DNA from 2 places in the Streptomyces sp. NPDC051172 genome. Region 1 is predicted to be linked to the other one. Evidence: riboswitches for the same ligand, from Rfam matches in the RefSeq annotation. Region 1 holds a riboswitch; the other holds the start of a gene.
The links. A riboswitch is a leader RNA that binds a small molecule or an ion and turns the genes downstream of it on or off. The one in region 1 is predicted to bind cyclic di-AMP.

Region 1 (4,839 bases):
TGGTCGTACTGGGGGAGTACGAGGAGCGGGCGAAGGCGCCGAACCGGCACTTGGCGTAGGTATTTCAGCCCGTCCGGCGTTTGAGGACGAGGCCGTTCAGGCCGAAGGGGGGTCTGGGGGCGCAGCCCCCAGCACCGCTCGCCACAACCACCCCGCACCCGGCCGATCGGCCCAACAGATCCTGCGCCCGACCTCTGCAAGGGCGACCCTGACCGTACCGGCCGGAGGCGATCGCGGAGGTAGTGCCAGTGAGGTCAGTTCCCAGACGTGCGGCGGCAGTTCTCCTCGTCCTCCTGCTGACGGCACTCGTCGCCTCCTGCGGCACCGACCCCGGTACCCGCACCATGGCGAGGGCGCTGCCCCCGGGCGCACCGTTCACCCACCCCGGTGTCCTCGTCAGCCAGGCCCAGCTGGACGTCGTACGCAAGAACGTCATCGCGGGCAAGCAGCCCTGGCTGCAGGCGTTCCTCGACATGCGGGACAGCAAGTACGGGTCGTACAAGTACACGGCCCAGCCGGTCGCGGTCGTCAACTGCCCCTGGGGCGGCAAGGGCGCGAAGGGCTGTCTGGAGGAGCGGCAGGACGCCATCGCCGCCTACACCCAGGCGCTCCTCTACAGCGTCACCGGTCAGCACGAGCACGCCGTGAAGGCCCGGGAGATCATGGACGCCTGGTCGGCGCAGCTGAAGCGGCACACGGCGCAGGACGCCCGGCTGCAGTCCTCCTGGGCCGGGTCGACCTGGGCGCGGGCCGCGGAGATCATCCGGTACGCACCGGGCGCCGGCTGGCCCGCCGACCGAGTACGGCGGTTCACGGCCATGCTGCGCACCGCCTACCTCCCCGAGGTCACCAGGGACCTTCCCGACTACAACGGCAACTGGGACCTCGCGATGACCGACGCCGCCATCGGGATCGCCGTCTTCACCGACGACCACAAGACCTTCGACACCGCCGTAAAACGCTTCCGCGGCCTGGTGCCCGACTACTTCTATCTGCGCAAGGACGGCAAGATCCCGCTCACCCCGGCCGGCTCCGACGCCAACACCGTGCAGAAGCTGGAGACGTACTGGTTCAAGGAGACGAAGTTCGAGGACGGCATCGCGCAGGAGACCTGCCGCAACTTCAAGCACGTCGGCTACTCCCTCGCCGCCACCGCGCACATCGCCGAGACCGCCTGGCACCAGGGCGTCGACCTGTACGGCGACGTCAAGGACCGGCTGAAGGCGGCCCTCGACTTCCACGCCCGCTACGAGATGGGGGCCAAGCCCCCGCGGTGGCTGTGCGGCGGCAGGGTCGTCGGCAACATGGGCCCCGACCTGGAGGTCGCCCTCAACCACCTGGAGAACCGGCTCGGCACCCCCGTCCCGGCCGCCCACAAGCTGGTCGAGCAGAGCCGCCCGGCGGGCACCGACGACCTCTTCGTCTCCTGGGAGACGCTCACCCACGCGGACAACCCCGCCGCCTGACGGCCATCCTGCGAACCCCCGAGAACGCAGGCGAACGGGGGCGGACACAAACCCTGGCGCAGACAGCCCCGCGGATGGCGTATGCTGGTTACACAACGACGCGGGGTGGAGCAGCTCGGTAGCTCGCTGGGCTCATAACCCAGAGGTCGCAGGTTCAAATCCTGTCCCCGCTACTCAAGGCTCAGGGCCGGAGTCCAGTGACTGGACTCCGGCCCTGAGTGTTTCCCCCGGTCGGGTCATCCGGCTCGCCCCGCACCGCCGTACCGGGAAACCTGGAGAGGTGGAGCAGGAGGGGCCGATCTCATACGCGCGCACCTTCGTGCGGCTGCTCCCGGCGCTGTTGATCGTCGGCGGGACCTTCTACGACTACCTCACCCCGTCGCGGTTCACGGCGGGCCCTCTCTTCACCGCCGCACCCCTGGTCGCCGCCCCGCTCTACTCGCGCCGCGGCACGGTCCTCACCGGCATCGCGACCGTCCTCGTCGTCACCGCGATCCACGCCCAGATGGGCATCCTCCTCCAGGTCGAGGCGATCACCGAGCTGGCCACCGTCGCGACGGTCTCCGTCCTGGCCGTCCTCATCAACCTCCTCGTCGGCCGCGGTCGCGAGGAGCTCGCCTCGCAGCGCGAGATCGCCGAGGCCACCCAGCGCGCCGTGCTGCCCGAACCCGCCGAGCGGGTCGGAGGGTTCGCAGTCGCGGCACGGTACGAGGCCGCGCAGGCGGACGCATCCATCGGCGGCGACCTGTACGCCGTGCAGGACAGCCCGTACGGCGTACGGCTGGTCGTGGGCGACGTACGGGGAAAGGGGATGGGCGCGGTGGCCGCCGTGGCCGTCGTCATCGGGGCGTTCCGGGAGGCCGCCGAACAGGAGGCCACCCTGGAGGCGGTCGCACAGCGGCTGGACCGGGCGCTGGCCCGCGAGGCGGCGCGGCGCGGGGGCATCGAGTTGTTCGAGGGGTTCGCCACCGCCGTGCTCGCCGAACTCCCGCACGGCGAGGGCGTCGTCCGCATCCTCACCCGAGGCCACCCGCCTCCGCTGCTGCTGTGCCCCGACGGCACCGTGCACACCCTGCACGCCCGCGAGCCCGCCCTGCCGCTCGGCATGGGCGACTTCGGGAGCCGGCCCGACCGCGCGGAGGAGATCGCGTTCCGCGGCGGGGCCACGCTGCTGCTGTACACCGACGGGCTGTCCGAGGCACGGGACGAGCACGGGCGGTTCTTCGAACCCGCGGACCGGCTCGCCGGCCGGGTCTTCCACGAGCCCGCCGCGCTGCTCGCCACCCTCGCACGGGAGGTGCGCAGATACGCCGGTGAGGCCATGGCGGACGACATGGCACTGCTCGCCGTAAGACGGCCCTGAGATTCCTGAGGCGCGGTCAACTCGCCCGTTTTTCGCCGTTCATGCGCCGTACGTTCAGGTCAGAAAGGTTAATGATCAAGCGGAACACCTTGGAAACGACACCCCGGGTCTATTAACGTTCGATAACGCAGCGCGGTCGTCCCAGCCGTCACAAGAGGCGGCTCCGTGCGCACGCGCCGAATCCCGCAAGGGAACCGGGGAACCACCACCCTGGGGTGAATCGCGCCGACACCGCCGTGGCAGCACGGCAGGTATACGCGCGTAGGAGACCTTCCTGCTCCGAACCCGTCAGCTAACCCGGTAGGCGAGAAGGAAGGAAAGGAGCACGCCCACGTGGCGTCCAACCCGCCTGCCCCGCCAGCCCCGTTCGTGCCGAGCACCGAACCCTTCGGCTTCGCCGGCCGACGCACCGACGAGGGTCCGTGGGAGGAGTGGAATCCCACCGAGGACTCCCTCGCCCCGGTCCGCGGCCGGCACCGCGTCGCCAAGCAGCGCGGCGGGGGACTCGCCCGCAGCTCCACGGTCCTCGGTGTCGGTGTCATAGCCGCCGTCGGCGCGGGCGGTATGGCCAGCGCCAACACCGGCAAGCCGCCGGTGTCGATCTCCATGCCCGATCTCGCCTCCGTGGCCCATGTGTTCGGTGGCTCCGAGGCCCCCAAGGGCTCCGCGACCGCGCTCAGCGACGTCGCCACCACCTCCGAGGGCACCGCGCGGGGCGCCGGTGAGGCGCTGCGCGACCGGATCATGGCGCAGGCCGAGTCGCAGCAGGTCCAGATCGACGGCAAGAGCCAGGCGGCCACCGAGGCGGCCCTCGCGAAGCAGATCGACGACGCCGCCGCCAAGGCCGAGAAGGAGGCCGCGACCAAGGCCGCCGCGGCGAAGGAGAAGGCGGAGGCGGCGGCCAAGAAGGCCGCCGAGGCCGTGAAGCTCGCCGAGCTGGCCAAGCAGTTCCAGCTGCCGGTCGTGTCGTACACGATCACCGGCACCTTCGGTCAGGCCGGTTCCATGTGGTCCTCCGGCTACCACACGGGCCTCGACTTCGCCGCCCCCACGGGCACGCTCATCAAGGCCATCCACTCCGGCACCATCACGCAGGCCGGCTGGGCGGGCGCGTACGGCTACCGCACGATCCTCACCCTCGACGACGGTACGGAGCTCTGGTTCTGCCACCAGTCGTCGATCAGCGTCAGCGTCGGCCAGAAGGTCGGCACGGGTGACGTCATCGGCCGCATCGGCGCCACCGGCAACGTGACCGGCCCGCACCTGCACCTGGAGGTCCACCCCGACGGCCAGGCCACGGGCATCGACCCGCTGCCGTGGCTGCGCAGCAAGGGCCTCAACCCCTGACATCCGTGCGTTCTCCGTCCGCCCCCGGAGTGCCGTAGTCCGCTTGTTTACGGGATCTTTGCGCCCGCCGCGGAAGACCGGCCACCGGGGCGGGCGTTGACGTAAGGCATGACTTCTCCTTCTCTGCGCAAGCTCGGCTCCTCCGGCCTGGAGGTCTTCCCGCTCTCCCTGGGCGGCAACGTCTTCGGCTGGACCGCCGACGAGGCCACCTCCTTCGCCGTGCTCGACGCCTATGCGGCCGCCGGCGGCAACTTCGTCGACACCGCCGACTCCTACTCGGCCTGGGTCGACGGCAACCACGGCGGCGAGTCAGAGACGATCATCGGCAAGTGGGTCAGGGCGCGCGGCAACCGCGACGACGTGGTCATCGCGACCAAGGTCAGCCAGCACCCCGACTTCCAGGGCCTGTCCGCCGCCAACATCAAGGCCGCCGCAGAGGCCTCCCTGCGCCGCCTCGACACCGACTACATCGACCTCTACTACACCCACTTCGACAAGCCCGAGGTGCCGGTCGAGGAGATCATCGGCGCGCTCGACGAGCTGGTGAAGGCGGGCAAGGTCCGGCACATCGCCGCGTCCAACATCTCCGCCGACCGGCTCCGCGCGTCCCTGGAGTTCTCCGACCGCGAGGGCCTGGCCAAGTACGTGGCCCTGCAGCCCCAC
Region 2 (4,839 bases), on a different contig from region 1:
TTAGCCCAGGTTGGGTCAGCCCTTGCTGTGTTTAATAGTTCGCAGAGCGAAACCGGGGGAAGGCCGAGCGGCCCGCGTACTCCGCGGCGTCGTCGAGGATCTCCTCGATGCGCAGCAGCTGGTTGTACTTGGCGACGCGGTCCGAGCGGGCCGGGGCGCCGGTCTTGATCTGGCCGCAGTTCACCGCGACGGCGAGGTCGGCGATGGTGACGTCCTCGGTCTCGCCGGAGCGGTGGGACATCATGCACTTGAAGCCGTTGCGCTGGGCCATCTCGACGGCGTCCAGGGTCTCGGTGAGCGAGCCGATCTGGTTCACCTTGACGAGCAGGGCGTTGGCGGTGCCCTCCTCGATGCCGCGGGCCAGGCGCTCCGGGTTGGTGACGAACAGGTCGTCGCCGACGATCTGGACCTTGTCGCCCAGCTTGTCGGTGATGACCTTCCAGCCGGCCCAGTCGTCCTCGAACAGCGGGTCCTCGATGGAGACGAGCGGGTAGGCCGCCACGAGCTCCTCGTAGTACTCGGTCATCTCGGCGGCCGAGCGGGACTTGCCCTCGAACTCGTACTTGCCGTCCTTGTAGAACTCGGACGCGGCGACGTCGAGCGCGAGCGCGATCTGCTGGCCGGGGACGTAGCCGGCCTGCTTGATGGCCTCGATGATGAGGTCGAGCGCGGCGCGGTTGGACTCCAGGTTCGGGGCGAAGCCGCCCTCGTCGCCGAGGCCGGTGGACAGGCCCTTGGTCTTCAGCACCTTCTTGAGGGTGTGGTAGACCTCGGCGCCCCAGCGCAGGGCCTCGGAGAAGGACTCCGCGCCGATGGGGGCGATCATGAACTCCTGGATGTCCACGTTGGAGTCGGCGTGCGAGCCGCCGTTCAGGATGTTCATCATCGGCACCGGCAGCAGGTGCGCGTTCGGGCCGCCCAGGTAGCGGAAGAGCGGCAGGTCGCTGGCCTCGGAGGCGGCGTGGGCGACGGCGAGGGAGACACCGAGGATGGCGTTGGCGCCGAGGGAGCCCTTGTTGTCGGTGGCGTCCAGGTCGAACATGGCCTGGTCGATCAGGCGCTGCTCGGTGGCGTCGTAGCCGACCAGCTCCGGGCCGATCTGCTCGATGACGGCGAGGACGGCCTTCTCGACACCCTTGCCCTGGTAGCGGTTGGGGTCACCGTCGCGGAGCTCGATGGCCTCGAAGGCGCCCGTGGAGGCGCCGGACGGGACGGCGGCACGACCCGTGCTGCCGTCGTCGAGGCCGACCTCGACCTCGACCGTGGGGTTGCCTCGGGAGTCCAGGATTTCCCGGGCTACGACGACGTCGATGGACGGCACGAGCATCTCCTTCTTGGATGTGACACGGCTACGGCAGTAGCGCGGTGGCTCTGCGGGATGAGCCTAACCGCCTGAGGCCGATCGGCCACGTTGCCGACCACCTCTTGGGCAGAACCGAGAGTAAATTGTTTCCGAACGGAACAAAGAGGGGGAGCAAAAAGAACCCCGCTCCGGTGCGTACGGGGGAACACGCACCGGAGCGGGGAGCCCCCTGGGGGCGGGGGGTGACCGTCAGCCCTGTGTCACTTCAGGTGCAGCTGCTGGCCGGGGTAGATCAGGTTGGCGTCCTGGACGATGTCCTTGTTCAGCTTGAACAGCTTCTGCCAGCCGCCCTTGACGCCGTGCTTCTCGGCGATCGAGCTGAGGGTGTCGCCCTTGACGACCTTGTACTCGCCGTCGCCCTTCTTGACCTTCTTGCCGGTCGGGGTGGTGACGGTCTTCGTGCTCTTCTGGGTCTTCGTGCTCTCGGTCTTCGCGGCCGGGCGCTCGGCGGAGCGGGAGGCGGCCTGCGAGTCCGTGGAGCGGGTGGTGTTCGTGGCGGGGGCGCTGCCGTTGTAGGCGGCACCGGACAGGCCCGTGCCGCAGACCGGCCAGGCGCCCTTGCCCTGCGCGGCGAGGACCTTCTCGGCCACGGCTATCTGCTGCGCCTTGGAGGCCTGGTTGGCCTGCGGGGCGTAGGCGGTGCCGCCGTACGCGGCCCAGGTGGAGGCGGAGAACTGCAGGCCGCCGTAGTAGCCGTTCCCGGTGTTGATGGCCCAGTTGCCGCCGGACTCGCACTGGGCGACCGTGTCCCACTCGGAGGCGGTGGCGGCGGAGGCGTTGCCGGCCGCCATCAGCGGAGCGGCGATGGCGACACCGGTGACGCCGGCCAGCGCGGCGGCCCGGGTGGCCTTGGACGGACGACGGTGCTTGCCCTTACCGGAAAACAGCATGGTTCGATCCCCTCACCGACGCCTGCGAGGTGAGCTGTCGGGTTCGGGCCGGTTGAGTTGCCCGGTCGTGCTCTCGCTCTCACGAGACACGGCTACACCCCTAGCCGCCCGTCAACTGCCCGGGCAGGCACCTACCTTGGGTCCCCCGCTCCTGCCTACGGCGCATTACGCGACGACTGTTCCCGTACGGCCGCTGGCAGGATTCGGCGTTGCGGCAGCCGGGGCTCGTGTTGACGAGCGGTGACGACGGTAGACACGCGATCCGTCGAATTTCAAAGACGATCAGGGCTTCTGAGACTCATCCCACACTTTCACCAAACCGGACATTCAGTGGCGAAGTATGACGTGAACTCCCTTTGCTTTTCGCCCTATTCGGCACCGAGTTTCAGGGTCTGACCGGCGAAGATGTGGTTCGGGTCGGTGCCGATGGCCTTCTTGTTCTCGGCGTAGAGCGCTCGCCACCCGCCGTCCAGGCCAAGGGAGTCGGCGATGGAGGCGAGGGTGTCGCCGGCGTGGACGGTGTACGCGCCACCCGTGCCGCCGTCGGCCTTGGTCTTGTCGACGGTCTTGCCGACGGTCTTGTCTGCCGCCTCGTCGGCGCTGGCGCCACGGTGGCGGCCGGTGCCGGTCGTACCGGTGTCGACGAGGGTCCAAGTGGACGCCGGAGGCTCGGGATTGTCCAAGTCATCCCCCTTCGTCCTGTCTGTCGACGAGCGGTCGGAGCCCTGTGAGTTGCCCGCGGCTTTCTTGGACGGAGAGGTGGACGGCGAGGCAGATGTGCCGGATTCGGTGGAGTTGTCCGTCGCGCTCACAGAGGACGAAGGCGAGGCACTGGAGGGCGAGCCGGAGGACGAATCCGACGAAGAGGACCCATCGGAGGCGCCGCCCGAGGAGTTGGACAGACCGGTCGAGTCGGATGCCCCGGATGAATCGGACGAACCGGAACCGCCGACCAGCACACCGGTGTCGACGGCGGCCGAACCCGAGTCCTTGGTGAGCCCGGAGGTCAGTCCGCAGGTATGGAAGGCGCCGACCCCCTGGTCGTCCAGGAGCTTCTCGGCGACGGCTATCTGCTGGTTGCGGCTGGCGAGGTCGGCCCGGGGGGCGTAGTCGAGGCCGCCGTACTTCTCCCAGTTCTCCTGGGTCAACTTGAGCCCGCCGTAGAACCCGTTGCCGCTGTTCTCGCTCCAGGAGCCGCCGGTCTCGCACTGGGCGACCTTGTCCCACGTGGTGCCGTCGGCGGCGCTGGCGCCGCCCGCGGCGAAGAGCGGGATCGCGATGGCGGAGCCGGTCACTCCGGCGGCGACGAGGAGAGCCGGAGCCTGACGGGGGCGACGGTGTCGACCGTTCCCGGAGAGCATGCGGAGGCCTTTCACGAGACAGCGATAACCGCGCGGCGCATGACACCGACAGGCGTTCGATACCGCCGCGCTGGTCCGTGAAGGTAGCGGCTGCCGATCACTTGTCACAAGTTAATGCCGCGTAGATCACGTGAAGATCACAGACTTGAACGCTCATCGTCTTCGGCCCGTTCGCTGCGGCGGCGCATCCACCTGCGGGCTCCCGATACGGTCGTCCCGTGAACGTCCCGAACACCACTCCCGAACTCTTCACCTGGGAATTCGCCGGCGACCCGTATCCGGCCTACGCCTGGCTGCGCGAGCACTCCCCCGTCCACTGGACGAAACTTCCCAGCGGGGTCGAGGCATGGCTGGTGACCCGCTACGCCGACGCACGTCAGGCGCTCGCGGACGGGCGGCTCTCGAAGAACCCCGAGCATCACGCCGAGGACGCGCAGGGCAAGAGCAGGACCGGTATTCCGGGTGAGCGCAGCGCCAATCTCATGACGCATCTGCTCAATATCGACCCGCCGGACCACACCCGGCTGCGCCGCCTCGTCTCCAAGGCGTTCACCCCGCGCCGGGTGGCCGAATTCGCGCCGCGGGTGCAGGAGTTGACGGACGACCTCATCGACCGGTTCGCGCCGCACGGCGAGGCCGATCTGATCCACGACTTCGCCTTCCCCCTCCCCATCTACGCGATCTGCGATCTGCTCGGCGTGCCGCGCGAGGACCAGGACGACTTCCGCGACTGGGCGGGGATGATGATCCGCCACGGCGGCGGGCCGCGCGGCGGTGTCGCCCGCTCCGTGAAGAAGATCCGCGGCTATCTCGCCGAACTCATCCACCGCAAGCGGGGTGACCTCGGCGAGGACCTGATCTCGGGCCTCATCCGCGCCTCCGACCACGGCGAGCACCTCACGGAGAACGAGGCCGCCGCGATGTGCTTCGTGCTTCTCTTCGCCGGCTTCGAGACCACCATCAACCTGATCGGCAACGGGACCTATGCGCTCTTGCGCAATCCCGGGCAGCGGCAGCGGCTCCAGGAGTCGATCGGACGCGGTGAGGGCGCACTGCTCGACACCGGTATAGAGGAGCTGCTCCGCTACGACGGCCCGGTGGAACTGGCCACCTGGCGCTTCGCCACCGAGCCGCTGACCATCGGCGGGCAGCGCATCGCCACCGGCGACCCCGTCCTGGTCGTCCTGGCGGCGGCCGACCGCGACCCGGCACGCTTCTCTCAGCC

Region 2: another riboswitch for cyclic di-AMP. It lies ahead of AB0N07_RS38490 (transglycosylase family protein); the one in region 1 lies ahead of AB0N07_RS41710 (M23 family metallopeptidase).

What each region holds. Positions count from the first base shown of each region.
Region 1 covers NZ_JBFBBE010000121.1:4,237-9,075, forward strand. Annotated here, with positions in the region: gene AB0N07_RS41690 (dihydrofolate reductase family protein) at 1-59, shown strand, start outside; gene AB0N07_RS41695 (alginate lyase family protein) at 345-1,466, shown strand; tRNA gene AB0N07_RS41700 (tRNA-Met) at 1,566-1,639, shown strand; gene AB0N07_RS41705 (PP2C family protein-serine/threonine phosphatase) at 1,747-2,829, shown strand; cyclic di-AMP (ydaO/yuaA leader) riboswitch at 2,994-3,151, shown strand; gene AB0N07_RS41710 (M23 family metallopeptidase) at 3,163-4,176, shown strand; gene AB0N07_RS41715 (aldo/keto reductase) at 4,285-4,839, shown strand, end outside.
Region 2 covers NZ_JBFBBE010000099.1:15,444-20,282, forward strand. Annotated here, with positions in the region: gene eno (phosphopyruvate hydratase) at 32-1,327, opposite strand; gene AB0N07_RS38490 (transglycosylase family protein) at 1,564-2,253, opposite strand; cyclic di-AMP (ydaO/yuaA leader) riboswitch at 2,258-2,426, opposite strand; gene AB0N07_RS38495 (transglycosylase family protein) at 2,622-3,614, opposite strand; gene AB0N07_RS38500 (cytochrome P450) at 3,833-4,839, shown strand, end outside.